DNA from 3 places in the Brevibacillus sp. HB1.1 genome. Region 1 is predicted to be linked to each of the others. Evidence: a T-box and tRNA genes for the amino acid it is inferred to sense, from the RefSeq annotation. Region 1 holds a T-box; the other regions hold tRNA genes.
What was found. A T-box is a leader RNA that pairs with one kind of tRNA and senses whether it is charged. The one in region 1 lies ahead of leuS (leucine--tRNA ligase), so its partner is inferred to be a tRNA-Leu.
Positions count from the first base shown of each region.

Region 2: it encodes a tRNA-Leu, which carries the amino acid that the T-box ahead of leuS (leucine--tRNA ligase) is inferred to sense. The anticodon was not compared.
Region 3: it encodes a tRNA-Leu, which carries the amino acid that the T-box ahead of leuS (leucine--tRNA ligase) is inferred to sense. The anticodon was not compared.

Region 1 is NZ_JABMIV010000008.1:93,573-98,698, reverse strand. It holds gene HPY27_RS20110 (nicotinate-nucleotide adenylyltransferase) at 1-204, shown strand, start outside; gene yqeK (bis(5'-nucleosyl)-tetraphosphatase (symmetrical) YqeK) at 188-778, shown strand; gene rsfS (ribosome silencing factor) at 778-1,134, shown strand; gene HPY27_RS20095 (class I SAM-dependent DNA methyltransferase) at 1,141-1,890, shown strand; T-box leader at 1,930-2,175, shown strand; gene leuS (leucine--tRNA ligase) at 2,245-4,662, shown strand; gene comER (late competence protein ComER) at 4,756-5,126, opposite strand, start outside.
Region 2 is NZ_JABMIV010000001.1:150,960-156,085, reverse strand. It holds gene HPY27_RS00675 (thioredoxin family protein) at 1-511, shown strand, start outside; gene HPY27_RS00670 (hypothetical protein) at 578-895, shown strand; tRNA gene HPY27_RS00665 (tRNA-Tyr) at 988-1,072, shown strand; tRNA gene HPY27_RS00660 (tRNA-Leu) at 1,117-1,198, shown strand; gene edeQ (edeine self-resistance N-acetyltransferase EdeQ) at 1,359-1,796, opposite strand; gene edeP (edeine non-ribosomal peptide synthetase EdeP) at 2,097-5,126, shown strand, end outside.
Region 3 is NZ_JABMIV010000010.1:227,779-232,904, reverse strand. It holds gene HPY27_RS23560 (ATP-binding protein) at 1-370, opposite strand, end outside; gene HPY27_RS23555 (23S rRNA (pseudouridine(1915)-N(3))-methyltransferase RlmH) at 523-996, opposite strand; gene HPY27_RS23550 (response regulator) at 1,095-2,210, opposite strand; tRNA gene HPY27_RS23545 (tRNA-Leu) at 2,375-2,457, opposite strand; tRNA gene HPY27_RS23540 (tRNA-Pro) at 2,475-2,551, opposite strand; gene HPY27_RS23535 (hypothetical protein) at 2,668-3,174, opposite strand; gene HPY27_RS23530 (hypothetical protein) at 3,310-3,534, shown strand; gene fosB (metallothiol transferase FosB) at 3,634-4,059, shown strand; gene HPY27_RS23520 (protoglobin domain-containing protein) at 4,214-5,126, shown strand, end outside.

The DNA.
Region 1 (5,126 bases):
CGCTTTATAGGTCTAGCGAGGCCTGGAACCGAACTAGATCAAGAATCGAGCGAGGATGTCACATTTGTGGAGATGCCTGTTTGGGACATTTCCTCCACGATGATTCGCGAGAAGGCAGCTGCCAGGAAAAGCATCCGTTATCTTGTACCTGATGCCGTGGAGCGCTATATAAAGGAGAACCGAATCTATGAGACTTTTGGATAATCGGGAAGAGCTTCTCGTTCGCGTACGGCAACAAATGCATGAAAAACGCTACATGCACACGCTTGGGGTGGCTGCGTCAGCTCGCGAGCTGGCAGAGAGATTCGGGGCTGATCCTGACAAAGCCGAGCTTGCTGGACTGTTGCACGATTACTGTAAGTGCTGGCCTGTGGAAAAAATGTTCGAGATTCTCGTTCGCCACGATATGCCTACAGAGCTTTTGGAAGGGGAAAAAGAGCTGTGGCATGCCTTTGCAGCAGCTATTGTGATCCAGACTGATCTAGGTGTGACGGATGCAGATATTTTACAAGCTGTTCGCTACCATACAACGGGTCGGGCTGGCATGTCCCTGTTAGAAAAAGTCGTCTGTGTGGCAGACTATATAGAACCAAACCGGGTTTACCCGGGTGTCGATTTTATTCGCGGCAAAGCCATGCATGATTTGGATGCCGCCCTGGCACTCGCCTTGGGAGGCACGATTCAATTTTTGATAGAGAAGCAAAAGACGGTTTTCCCGTTGACATTGACCGCATATAACGATTTGGTTTCCCGCAAAGGGAGAGAAGGAGGGTTTTGATGGTTAAAACAGTAGAAGATTTGGCACAGTTGGTAGTGAAGGCAGCAGAGGACAAGAAAGCAGAGAACTTGAAGGTGCTCGATATTAGAAAGCTGTCCGTGATCGCAGACTATTTCATGATTTGCCACGGAAACAACGAGCGTCAAGTACAGGCAATTGTTCGCGAAATCCGTGATCAAGCCCACAAAAACGGCTTTGACGTCCGCGGTATCGAGGGAGCAGATGAAGGTCGCTGGGTACTGGTTGATCTGGGCGATATCGTTATTCACGTTTTCCATCGCGAAGATCGCGAGTTTTACAATCTGGAGCGCCTGTGGAAGGACGCAGAGGAAGTTTCCTTCAGCGTGCAAGGGTAAGGACAGATGGCATACGCACATATGGCCGCAGTATATGACAGGCTGATGGCGGATACTCCGTATGACCAGTGGCTCGATTGGGTCGAGCGTCATTGGACAAAGGGAGAGAAGCCTGTGCGGGTCATTGATCTTGGCTGTGGGACTGGCACGATTGCGATCCCACTCGCCAAGCGTGGATACCGTGTTACGGGCGTGGATCTCTCAACAGAAATGCTTGCGATCGCCTATGACAAAATGAGGCAGGAACAAGTGGATGTAGCGTGGGTGGAGCAGGATATGCGCGAGCTGTCCTTGCCCGAAGCGGATGCGGTCATCTCCTTGTGTGATTCATTGAGTTATCTTACAGAGGAAGAGGATGTGCAGGAAACGTTCAAGCGCGTTTTCGCTCATCTCGCGCCCGGTGGGAGCTTTCTGTTTGATGTGCACAGTCCGTACAAGATGCTGCACATTTTCGGAGACGAGACATTCACACATGTAGAAGATGAAGTTTCGTACATTTGGCAATGTTTTTGCGACCCGCTGCGACTGGAGGTAGAGCATCAGTTAACGTTTTTCATTCGTCAGCCAAACGGATTGTACGAGCGGATGGAAGAAGAGCATTGGCAACGGGCTTACCAGCCTGTCCAACTGATGCGCTGGCTGACAGATGCCGGCTTCACAGACATTGTCATCACCGCTGATTACTCGGATATGCCGCCACAAGAAACGAGTGAGCGCCTATTTTTTTCAGCCCGCAAGCCGAAAAGTTTGACATGATTGGTTCGGATTGACTATAATGGCGTTATAACTACAGATTTCGACGCGTTTAAGAGGAATAGTAGGCATAGGATTCGAGCATTCACAGAGAGTTGACGGATGGTGCAAGTCAACCCGAATCTATCTGAACTCACCTCCCAGCACTTGCCCCCAAGGTCATTCAAGCAATGACTGCGTAAGGGTGAGCGGCTTATCCCCGTTACGGATGAAACAAGTGGGTGAATGCTTGTCATTTGCCAATCTGGGTGGTACCGCGGGAATGTTAAATAACCTCTCGTCCCTTTCGCAACAGCGATCTGGGATGTGAGGTTTTCTTTATTATTTTCACCTATTTTAAGATGGGAGTGCTTTACCATGGTATTCAGTCATCAAAATGTCGAAAAGAAGTGGCAGCAATATTGGGAGCAGAACAAGACCTTCAAAACCTCCGAGGATGAGGGCAAGAAAAAGTTTTACGCACTCGACATGTTCCCATATCCATCTGGAGCTGGCCTGCACGTAGGACATCCGGAAGGCTATACGGCTACTGATATTTTATCCCGCATGAAGCGGATGCAAGGATATAACGTTCTCCATCCAATGGGCTGGGATGCGTTTGGTTTGCCAGCGGAGCAATACGCTCTCGATACAGGAAACGATCCGGCGGAATTTACCGAGCACAATATCAACACCTTCCGTCGCCAAATTAAGTCACTCGGATTTTCCTACGACTGGGATCGCGAAATCAATACGACCGATCCGAATTACTACAAGTGGACACAATGGATTTTTACGAAGCTGTATGAGCACGGCTTGGCTTATATTGACGAGGTAGCTGTAAACTGGTGCCCTGCTTTGGGAACGGTTTTGGCGAACGAAGAAGTCATTGACGGAAAAAGTGAGCGTGGCGGACACCCAGTAGAACGCCGCCCAATGAAGCAATGGGTCTTGAAAATTACTGCGTATGCGGAAAGACTCTTGGCTGATCTGGATGAACTGGATTGGCCAGAGAGCATCAAGGAAATGCAACGCAACTGGATCGGTCGTTCTGAAGGGGCAGAAGTAACCTTTGGTATCGAAGGTCATGACGAATCCTTTACCGTCTTTACAACTCGTCCAGACACTCTCTACGGAGCAACTTACGCGGTATTGGCTCCTGAGCACAAGCTGGTTGAGCAAATTACCGTACCAGCTCAAAAAGAAGCAGTGGAAGCGTACCTGGATCAAGCGAAGCACAAGAGCGATCTGGAGCGTACTGATCTGGCGAAAGAAAAGACAGGAGTATTTACCGGAGCATATGCGATCAACCCGGTTAACGGCGAACGTCTGCCAATCTGGATTGCAGATTACGTGCTGATCAGCTATGGAACAGGCTCCATCATGGCGGTTCCAGCGCATGATGAACGCGACTATGAGTTCGCAAAAACATTCGATCTGCCAATCAAACAAGTAATCGCTGGCGGAGATATCTCCAAAGAAGCGTATGCAGGTGATGGAGAGCACATCAACTCCGGTATGCTCGATGGCTTGAACAAAGAACAGGCGATCACCAAAATGATCGAGTGGCTGGAAGCGGAAGGCAAAGGAAATCGCAAAGTAACATTCCGTCTGCGCGACTGGCTGTTCAGCCGTCAACGCTACTGGGGTGAGCCAATTCCGATTCTCCATTTGGAAGACGGCACGATGAAAGTCGTTCCAGAATCCGAACTGCCAATCGTATTGCCAAAAACAAAAGAAATCAAACCATCCGGTACAGGTGAATCGCCATTGGCAAACATCTCGGAGTGGGTAAACACCGTCGATCCGGAAACAGGTATGAAAGCACGCCGTGAGACAAACACCATGCCACAATGGGCGGGTAGTTGCTGGTACTTCCTGCGCTTCATCGATCCGCACAACGATAAGGCAATGGCTGATCCAGACAAACTGAAAGAATGGCTGCCAATCGACATTTACATTGGCGGTGCCGAGCATGCGGTGCTGCACTTGCTCTACGCTCGCTTCTGGCACAAGTTCCTGTACGATATCGGTGTCGTACCAACCAAGGAACCATTCCAAAAGCTGTTTAACCAAGGAATGATCCTGGGTGAAAACAACGAGAAAATGAGTAAGTCCAAAGGTAACGTCGTAAACCCAGACGATATCATCGACAGCCATGGTGCCGACACACTGCGCATGTACGAAATGTTCATGGGACCACTGGATGCTTCGATCGCTTGGTCGACAAAAGGCTTGGATGGCGCACGCCGCTTCCTGGATCGCGTATATCGTCTGTTTGTAGGTGACAACGGTGAGCTGAACGGAAAAATCGTGGAAACCTCCAACGTGGCTGGCATGGAGCGCGTGTACCACCAAACGGTGAAAAAAGTAACAGAAGACTACGAAGGCCTGCGTTTCAATACGGGTATCTCTCAGTTGATGGTATTCGTTAACGAAGCGTATAAAGCAGAAGTTCTGCCGAAGAAATTCATGGAGGACTTGGTAAAAATGCTGTCTCCAATCGCTCCGCACTTGGGTGAAGAGCTGTGGGAAAAACTGGGCCACAGCGAGAGCCTGGCATACGAAGCATGGCCTACGTATGACGAAGCGAAGCTGGTTGAAGACGAGGTAGAAATCGTCCTGCAAATTAACGGCAAAAACAAAGAGAAGCTGCTCATCGCTTCTGATTCGACGCAAGAACAGATGGAAGAGATGGCGAAAAACAATGAGATGATTAAAGAACTGATCGAAGGAAAAACGATCGTCAAAGTCATCGCTGTTCAAGGCAAACTGGTGAATATCGTCGTTCGTTAAGAAAAGGACGGCAAGAAATAAGAAGAGGAGTGGAGCCTGTGAGTGACAGGTATCCACTCCTTTTTTCGTAAATCAACGCTTCTTCGCCTTGCGCTAATGTGGCTGATTGCTCAAATTTCGTGCAACCAGTTCCTGGTCCTCGGCAAACTTTGCTTGTGTACGACGAAATACTTGGGCGAAAAGACCGGGAATACCGTTTTGCAAAGGAATCAGACCTTCCCCAGTAATTCCACCGGGCACGCAGACCCTCTTTTGCAGAGTAGGAAGGGTGAACGCTTCTTCTCGTAAAAGATCTGCGATCCCAATTAGCATTTGCGTGGTCATGTAGGTAGCAGCTTCTTCGGAAATGCCAGTTTCTTCAACAGCTTCTTGAATCATTTGCTGCAAAATATAGCTGATAAAAGCTGGCCCACAACTCACAATGTCAGAAGTAATTCGTAAAAAAGGCTCCGAAATCTCAATAG
Region 2 (5,126 bases), on a different contig from region 1:
GGAAAGCATGACAAAGAATCAGGATACATACCAAAATTGGTCGGATGCATTTTCATGGACGGATGAACAAGACCGTGCGTTTTTTGCTTCGCTCCAGCATCGTGATGACCTCAGATGCTTGATTTTGGCTGCGGACTGGTGTGGCGACGTCGTTCGCAACTTGCCAGTCGTCTTGCATGCTTTGAAAGAAACAGACATGCCCGTGGAAATTATGGTGATGGAAGAACACCTCGATCTCATGGATGAGTTTCTCACGATGGGCGGTCGGGCGATCCCTGTTGTTATTTTTGCGGACACAGGCGGGCATGTTCTGGCAAAATGGGGACCGAGACCGAAGCATGTCCAAGCTGTCATGACGGCGTTTAAACAGCAAAACCCGGATCGAAACGCCCCAGATTATGAAGACAAGATCAAAGTGGCACGTGCCGAAATGCTCGAGCAATATGGAGAAGGTACTGGCTACCAGCAAGTGATTGTCAAAGAACTGAGAGAGCTACTTTCCTCGATCTAATCTATCACATCAATAACAGGGCGGAGTCACGGCTCCGTCCATTTTCATGCAGAAGGGCTGAATAACATGTATTACTACGGGAATGAAACTATTATGTCCTTGGAACAGGTGCTTCGTTTAAAGGCATCGGAAGTTCGAATTCTGGAGTGGGTACGTACCTACGAGTTTTTAGAAAACAACTATGGGATAGATGAAGCCGTTCCCTACTTCTTGGAGATAAAATGCGAAGAAGAGCAAGTGAAGATTCGTAAAAACCGCATACTTGACTTCCCGGAATACTCCTGTGAGGAAGAAGCAATATTTCAAGAAGTAGACGAGGCACTGCGCGTCTTCCACGAGTGGGCACAGGAGATTTTGGCGAAAAAAGAGAGTCAATCCAAATAAATATATTGACGTCAAACAAAGTTCATGGTAAATTAATAAATGTCGCTTCTGGTTGAAGAAAGTAAACGCAGAAGAAAGACAGCACATATTGTGGGGAGATAGTGAAGTGGCTAAACACGGCAGACTGTAAATCTGCTCCCTCCGGGTTCGGCGGTTCGAATCCGTCTCTCCCCACCATTAATTTTCTATTGATGATGTGTTATTTTTTCATAGTTTTACATGCCGGTGTGGCGGAATGGCAGACGCGCGCGACTCAAAATCGTGAGGGAAACCGTGGGGGTTCAAGTCCCTTCACCGGCACCATATTTAAAACGAATGCACACTAACCATGGTGTTTACAGACACATGGAAGGTGTGCTTTTTTCATATACGAAAAAACAATTCAAACAGCGGCGAGTCTAAGACTTGATTTTTAGGTCTTAGGTCGCCGCTGTTTCATTTTCGGGGAACGAAAATAGCTAGCTTAAAAGTTCAATTCTGCAATCGTCTCGCCAAACAGAACCATGCCATTTTTTTGAAATCCGAGTGAAGCGTAAAGGTTTTCGGCTGCGATATTGGCTGGAGCATAACCAATGACAATTTTTTGACAATCGTCTTTTGCTTTCAGTATATCAATGACTTGCGAAATCGCAGCACGTCCGTAGCCTTGGCGTTGATAGTTGGCATCAACTAAGAGTCTGTAAATCCAGTAGTTTCCATCGTCGGGGTCAAGCCCATACATGACAAAGCCAACCATCGTATCCTCATGGTATATGGCCAAAGGGACAAATGTAGTTTGAAACTTTGCTTCGGCTATGGAGTAGAGGTTCGGGGCAACAAACTCACTCTGTTCAGGAGTAGGTTCCAGTTCAATACACTCTTCCCAGTTTTCCAGGGTTACTTCACGAAGTGTCACAGACATCTAATCACATTCATCCTTCCAGGGGGTGTTTTTGCCAATATATTACATTTTATCCTACGTGAAAAGACAGCCAAAATCAATAGTGTGCACAAAATTTTTTCCATTCTATGCAGCGCTAGAAAAAGGAAAAAAGAGATGGAATTCATCTAATTTTCTGAAATAACATTTAATGGAAAATTCATTTGACACTATAGAAGAGTCATCGATATAGTTGGGATGGAAGTATTTGTAATCAATTAGATTTTTTGCCATATCCGAATTGTGATTACATCTGCACAATTCCGAAAGGGGGGAAATGCATTGCATCAGGATAAGAAGCAATGGAATGGCGGATATCCTTTAAGTCATCCACAAAAGCGTATCTGGTATACGGAAAAATTACATCCACAGCTTCCTGTCCATACGTTAGGGGGGATGGTGCGGGTTCAAGGAAAAGTGAAACTGGATGTACTTGAAGCGGCCATTCACCTGTTCATTCAAAAGAACGATGCTTTGCGGCTCAACTATCAGGAAGAAGAGACAGTCCTTCAGTTTGTTGGAGAGTACGAACCGCAGCCATTGCAGGTATTTGATTTCAGACAAGAACCGAATGCCCCTGATCGGTGCAGACAATTCCTGCAAGCTTTGTTTGCAAAACCATTTTCGATCGGACAGGAGCCTCTATTCTACTTTTGTCTGATTCAACTGAGTGACGAAGAAGCGGGATATTTTGTAAAGTTTCACCATTTGATTGCTGATGGTTGGTCCATCTCCATTATGACAGAACAAATTGCTCACTATTATGACACGTTGTTAGCAGGCGGTTCCGTTCATGTAGGAGATGAACACGCTTATCAAGCTTTTGTCGACAGGGAGCATGCCTATTCTCAGTCTGAGAGATTTGAAAAGGACAAGCGATATTGGCGGGACAAGTTTCAGAGCTTGCCTGTGATCACGACATTAGCAAAGGCAACAGATACGACCGAGGGCAAGCGTAAAGTCTATGCATTCAACCGTGAAGATTCGACAAGAATACGCCAATTTTCAGACCAGATGAAATGCTCGCTAAATTCCTTGTTTGTGGCTCTCGTCAGTCTTTACCTTCAGCGTTGTACGAGGCAAGAAGAGATCGTGATTGGTACGCCGCTGTTAAATCGCTCAGGCAAAGTGGAGCGCAAAATATTCGGGATGTTCACCAGCACTATGCCATTTCGTCTGGCAGTTCCGATGGAAATGGATGCCTTCGATTATGTTAAACATGTCAACAGGGAATTGACTTCCTGTTTTTTTCATCAGAAATATCCGTACGATTTGCTGGCTCAAGAATTGGAATTGAAGAAACATGGCTATGACAGCCTGTTTCAGATTTGTGTAAATTATTACAGCACGCAGCTGCCCTTCACCATTGGTGGGTATTCCGTGACGAATGAGGAGTTTTACAACGGTCACCAGTTGTATTCGCTCCAAGTAATTATCAGGGAATGGGCTACAGATGAACGATTGACGCTGGAAATGGATTATAAGATCGCCGAGTACACGGAAAATGATGTTGATCGAATAGCGGATCATCTCGTAAGGCTGCTCAATCAAATGATCGCGAATCCAGAAGTACCACTGTCCAATCTGAACTTCCTTGCTGACGAAGAGTTGGCACTACAGCTCAAAACGTGGAACGATACAGCTGCTTCCTATTCCAGCGAGAAGACGGTTGTCCAGTTGTTTGAAGAGCAAGTTAAACGCTCGCCACAGGGAGTTGCATTGGAGTCAGAGGGGCGCATGCTGACATTCCAGGAACTGCATGATCAAGTAAATCGACTCGCTCAGTCGTTGCGTAACCGAGGAGTTGGCCCTGGCGTTATTGTTGCGCTTCTAGCAGATCATTCGCCAGAGATGATCATCGGGCTGTTGGCCGTGCTAAAAGCAGGCGGGGCTTACCTTCCGATTGACCCTCAACTCCCTTCTCAGCGCATCGAATATCTGCTATCTGATTCTGGAGCGGACCTGTTGCTTCGACACACCTCGCGAACAGAGGTTATTTCGTGGTCCAAAGTAATCCTGGAGCTCGGTGATTCGTCCCTGTATCTAAATGATGGGGCAATCCTGGAATCGGTTAATCAGCCAGAGGATTTGGCCTATGTTATTTATACCTCAGGCTCTACCGGAAATCCGAAGGGGGTCATGGTTTCTCATCGAGGGTTAGTCAACTATATTTCGTGGGCAAAAGACCGTTATCTCTCCTGTCCTGAAGAAGCGTTTGCTTTTTATTCCTCACTGGCATTTGATTTGACGATTACGTCCATTTTTTGCCCGTTGGTAAAGGGAAATCGGATGGTTATCTATCCGAACTCTGATTCAGAGTTTGTGTTATCGCGCATCTTTAGCGATGGACGCTCCCATGTCGTAAAGCTGACACCTGCCCATCTGTTTTTGCTGCAAGAAATCGCTTTGCCTTCTACTACAGTAAAGAGAGTGATTGTGGGCGGTGAGGACTTGAAGGTGAGTCTGGCTGAGGCGATTCATGCGAAATGGAACGGACAAATCGAAATTCTCAATGAGTATGGCCCTACCGAGACAGTAGTCGGGTGCATGATCTATCAATACGATCCAGAGATCGATGTCGAGGGATCTGTACCGATAGGACATCCGATCAGTAACGTGCAGCTCTACATTTTGGATTCATATGGGAAGCCAATTCCGATCGGATCGACAGGAGAGCTTTTCATCTCGGGAGATAGTGTGGCACGGGGGTATCTTAACCGCGAGGAATTGACGCAAGAGCGTTTCCTACCCGATCCGTTTTCGCCAGGAAAAGTGATGTACAAGACGGGCGATCTGGTCCGCTATCGACCAAATGGAGTCATGGAGTATCTGGGACGGGCTGACTATCAGGTGAAGATTCATGGTTACCGCATTGAATTGGGTGAAATTGAACAGCAGCTACTTGGTCATTCTTCTGTGCGTGAGGCAGTGGTGATCGATCGCATGGATACGTGGGGGCGTAAGTACCTTTGTGCTTATTTGATCACGGAAGCATCTTTCCGGGAAAAAGAGCTCCGCGAAGAGCTGGCAAGTCGATTGCCCGCCTACATGATCCCGTCGCAAATCGTGCAGCTTGAACAGTTTCCGCTGACCTCAAATGGCAAGGTAGATCGGAAACAGCTTCCCGAACCGGTCATGGAGCGAAAAGGTGCGGAGGATGAAACCAGTCCTCGTGACGAGTTTGACAAGCTATTGGTAGAAGTGTACGAGGACGTGCTTGGTCGTTCACCATTTGGTCTACATGACCCGTTTTCCCAACTAGGGGGGGATTCGATCAAGGCGATTCAGGTTTCCTATCGATTGCATCAGCGA
Region 3 (5,126 bases), on a different contig from region 1:
CATATATTTGCCCGTCTTCTGGGAGCTTTACTTGTAATCGATAGGTTACAGCGCCTTTCCGGTCGATACTATCGATGAGACTGTCTCCCTTCCACGTTCCAGGCACGACCAGATACGAGGGATTTGCATGTTGCCCTCGTCGAAAATCTTCAGGCGAAAGCAATTTTCCAGGATATATCTCCCATTCTCCATCTAAATTGACCAAGCCTTGTCTTTGAAAATCCCAGCTCGACAAATCGAGTACTCCCCGCTTCGCCATGGGCATGTCCCGACTAGGGAAGGTTTGTATATAGATCCCGATAAATACCGCTATGGAAAGCAAAAAAACCAAACCAATCCCGGCAGGCATCAGAAATTTTCTTCGATCCAAAAATGTATCCCCTTCCCTTACAGAGCCCGAAGATGTACGATCTTTTCGTTTTAAGAGTACCATTTCCCCCTCACAAAAATCTCACAATGTTTTTACGTATAAAGAAAAAAGGAGTCTCATGGTTTCGAGACTCCTTTTGCCGTTGAACTGGACTACCGCAACGGCTCTCCCAGGCTGATTCGTAGCGCTCTGTACAAGCGTTCCAACACGACTAAACGCGTCAACTGATGCGGATATGCTTTCTTCGGGAGTGCCAGCCGATCATTTGCTCTGACCAAGACTTCCTCTGATAAGCCAAGTGAACCGCCAATGACAAAGAGAATCTCTTTTCGGCCCTCCATCGACAAATCTTCAATTTGCACAGATAGTCGCTTTGGCGTCCATAGTTCTCCTTCTCCAGTGAGGGCGATGACATGCTGCTCTTGTTTGACTTGCGCGAGAATTTTTTGTCCTTCCGACTGCCTCACTTGTTCGATCTCAGCACTACTCATCGTTTCCATTCGGGCTTCTTCTGGAATTTCAACAATGTCCATTCTGCAATAGACAGCCAAGCGTTTACTGTATGCTTCCACTCGCGGCAAGATATCATTTTTGATTTTTCCCACAGATATAATGGTGAATTGCATGAAACTCGCCTTCTTCCTTTTTCTAGGAATGATAGCAATAACTTCTCCCAAACTTCTCACATGATCTGTGGTCGAAATGATATCTGCCTGCATCATTGTCACTGTCCAGCCACGCGGGATACCCACTCGCTTATTTCCCTCGGCGGCTCCATGTCCCACTCTTGGTGATAGGCATCAGCGAATTTGGCATAGTGCTGGACGATTTTCTGTTTTTGTTCGCCCCTTGCGTAAATCTCCATCAAGGCGACATTCATTTCCTCGTGCAAAGGGTACACCGCCAAGTACTCTTCCAGCCTGCGCGCAGCCCTTGGTAACTCCTTTGAGGCAATGTCGAGCTCTACCAGTTTGCACACCAGCTCCGTATACTTTTTCCGGTACCGTTCTTCCAGAGGGGCTTTCCACAAGAAATCCTTGCGATCAAAAAGGGCCCCCTTGTACATTGCACACAAATTTTCGACTCCTCCTGCGCTTTTGCTGTCCTTTAACGAAGAGAGATCGAATTGCTGGAATGCCAATAAATCGTACGTCTGATCCATCGGGTGAAATAGATAGCCTTCACCCGTTTTTTGTATATCGATGCCGAGTTCTTGCTCTTTCATGATTTTCTTCAGTCGATACATGGTATTGTGCAGGTTATGCGTGGCCCTGCTCTCGTCCATCTCCGGCCATAAAAGATCAGTCAGATGCCACTTGCTGATATCCTCCTTGGGATGACAGAGAAAGTAGGCAAACAGCTCCTCACTCTTTCTCGTTGGCCATCGAACAACCTCACCTCCTGCATTGCGCACGTCCAAGCCACCAAAGCATTGGATGGAAACGTTCTTCATAGGTTGTTTGATCGGGGCCGTCATTTGTAGCTGTTTGACTAACCGATTTGTAACTCGTTCAATGGCCGCAGGCGTAACCGGTTTTAAAATATAGTCAAACGCGTACACCTTAAACGCATCCAACGCGTACTCTTTATAGGCAGTCGTAAAAATAATTTTAGTGTGCTCAGACAACTCATTTATTTTAGAGCCTAGCTCAAGTCCGTTCATTTTTGGCATTTCTACATCTAAGAACGCCACATCAGGGCACAGATCGGGCAGACAAGCGAGAGCCTCTAGTGGATGTGTGAATGCTCCAACGATCGTGTAGTGATCGTTTTGTCCGATGACATGCTTCATGAGATCAAGGATGGGTTTCTCATCTTCCACTATCATTACCGTAATCACTGTCGTCCTCTCCTTTGGCAGGCTTTGTTTGTCCTGCTGCTTCCATGCAATCTTCCCTATCTATTGTCGGTATAATGGACAATGATTGTAAGAACAAAAAAAAGTGAGAAACAGGCCTACTCACTGTTCCCCACCTTATAACGAAAACCATATGTATAGATTGCTGGTGCCGGTAGAGGGACTTGAACCCCCACGGTTTCCCTCACGATTTTGAGTCGCGCGCGTCTGCCAATTCCGCCATACCGGCCTATTCAAAACAAAACATGGTCGGGAAGACAGGATTCGAACCTGCGACCCCTTGGTCCCAAGCCAAGTACTCTACCAAGCTGAGCTACTTCCCGATTTCCAGCCATATCGGAACTTCTCTCATTCGACAATTTCCGATAAGTATTGCAACACTTACATACTATACAGGCAAATTGAACCAATATCAATACCGGATTTTTTTGGAAGATAGTCATTTTTTCCTAGTTTTTAACTTCCCTCTCCATGATGTACAGATTTTCCCACATGGTATTTGTCGTTTCAGGAAATCCTGCGGAAGGTTAAACGGATAGTCCAGCGGATGACGCCCTACAACGATCCAGCGCTCATTCGGAAGCTTTTTCAACTGGTACACACGGAAAAATCGATCACTTGAATCGAAGGCAAACCAGACCACAAGCGTCGCACACCTGCTGCCCGAAGAGAGGACCTTTGATTTAACAATCGGTGGTGCCCCGATCGTATCACCTACAGGGATCGCGAGTTGTCCGTTTATTCGCCGCAAATCAAGATTGCCGATCACTCGATTTGCCAGACAAGGGGTCATGAATTTTTGCAGGAAACGGCGAATTTTTAACTTGGAATGAAACCGCTTGGGCAAAATGATTCCGCGATCCCCCACCCGCTTATGCGCTGAAAAAATAATCGTAAAGAAAGCTTGCTCTGCCAATCGAATGACTTGCACCCATTGCTTTTTCATCTGACGTCCCTCCCCCTGTCAGACTATGCATCGCGGGAGGAAAACGGTTGGACGCGTATCTATCATACATAAACCGTTGCGTGCGGGGTAAATTAATACGGTGTTCCCATCATCGAAACCCGCAGGAGGTATATCATGCCTAGCCAAATTAACACCGACTCGCTTAAAAAAGCAGAGGTAGCCACCACGCTGGCAAAAAATATGATTACGCAAGCGATCGAGCAATCTGCAGCCAATCCACAGCTCGCCGAAGAAGCCTTGAAGCAAGCGTCTCAGGAAATTGCCCAAGCGCAAACGATGGTATCCCAAGTCCAATCCACGCTGCAAACCCAAGCGCAAGCTCAACAAAGTCAATCCTAAACAAATGGCAGGCAGACCCGGGATAGACTGGTGGTTTGCCTGTTTTCCTCATACAATAGCAATAGTTGCAAGATTATTGCTAAAAAGGTGGGGGACGTATTGCCGCAACTTCAAGGATTGAATCATTTGCTTTTCTCTGTCTCAGATCTGGAGAAATCTTTTTGTTTTTACCGGGATGTCCTGCATGCCAAACCACTTGTACGAGGTCGCAAGCTGGCTTATTTTGACCTGAATGGCCACTGGTTGGCGCTGAATGAGGAATCAGACATCCCACGCAATGAAATTACTCACTCCTATACACACATGGCCTTCACGATCTCAGAAGAGTCATTTGATGAGTGGTACGCTCATTTAGAAAAGCACGGCGTTACCATTTTGCATGGACGGGATCGTTCGGAGCGGGATAAGCGTTCCATTTATTTCACCGACCCTGATGGGCATAAATTCGAATTACATACAGGCGCTCTCCAGGACCGCCTCGCCTATTACCGGGACGAAAAGCATCACATGACCTTTTTTGAATAATGGATGACGCTGCCCATTTCTTAATATACTTTTCACAAAATCACAATAGTTCCAAAGATTCAACTCCATTCGTGAATGCTATAATCTAAAAAGCACTTACGGCCTATTCTTTTGATGAATAGGCCCGTTTTTCGTAAAAATATGGAGGGATTTTATGTTTGGTAAGCGTGGCGCTCAAACCGTTACCGCCTCAATTCAAAAAAGCGATGTCCAAATGCCCGATCAGCTACAGGGAAAAGTTCATTTTTTGCAAATGAATCAGACAGACCTTGATCAGTTGAAACAAATTGAACCACTCCTAACCCAACACCTAGAGGCCATTACAGAGCGTCATTACCACATGCTTCGCCAATACCCCCATCTTATGCAAATCATCGAAACGCATACGACGGTTGATCGATTGGCTGTATCCTTTCGTCACTATTTGCAATCGCTTCCACATGCCAAGCTAGACGACGCCTATGTAGCCGGGCGTAAGAAAATCGGAGAGGTCCACAGCAAAATTGGACTTGCGCCAGAATGGTATACGGGCTCTTACTTGCGGGTCTATGAATTTTTGATTCCCGCAATCGTCAACACTTATTCGAAACGTCCCCAAGAACTATCTTCCGTCCTGTTGGCATTCATGAAGATCATCACGCTTGATTCGCAAATCGTCCTCCAATCGTATCAGGAGGATAATGATTACAAAGTTATTGATCGCCTGGGCGAAGTTCTGGAGTTAGTGATTCAGATTGATAAATTCAAGCATGTGCTGGACACACTTGAGGATACGACTGAGGAAGCTGGCAATGTGGGATCTGCTGCCGAACAACTAAGCGAATCTGTGCAAAAAGTGGCTCAATCAGCGGTCTCCGTTGCAGAGAGTGCTTCCACAACAATCGAGCAAGCGACGATGGGCAAAGATATTATCCAAGAGTCATTGACTAGCTTTCTTTCCATGGCAGATGAATTCCAAGAGATGCAAACAAAAATTTCGCAGTTAATGACGTCCATTGCAGAAGTTTCCCAGGTCGTCCAAGTCATACGCAATATTGCCGATCAAACCAATCTTCTTGCATTGAATG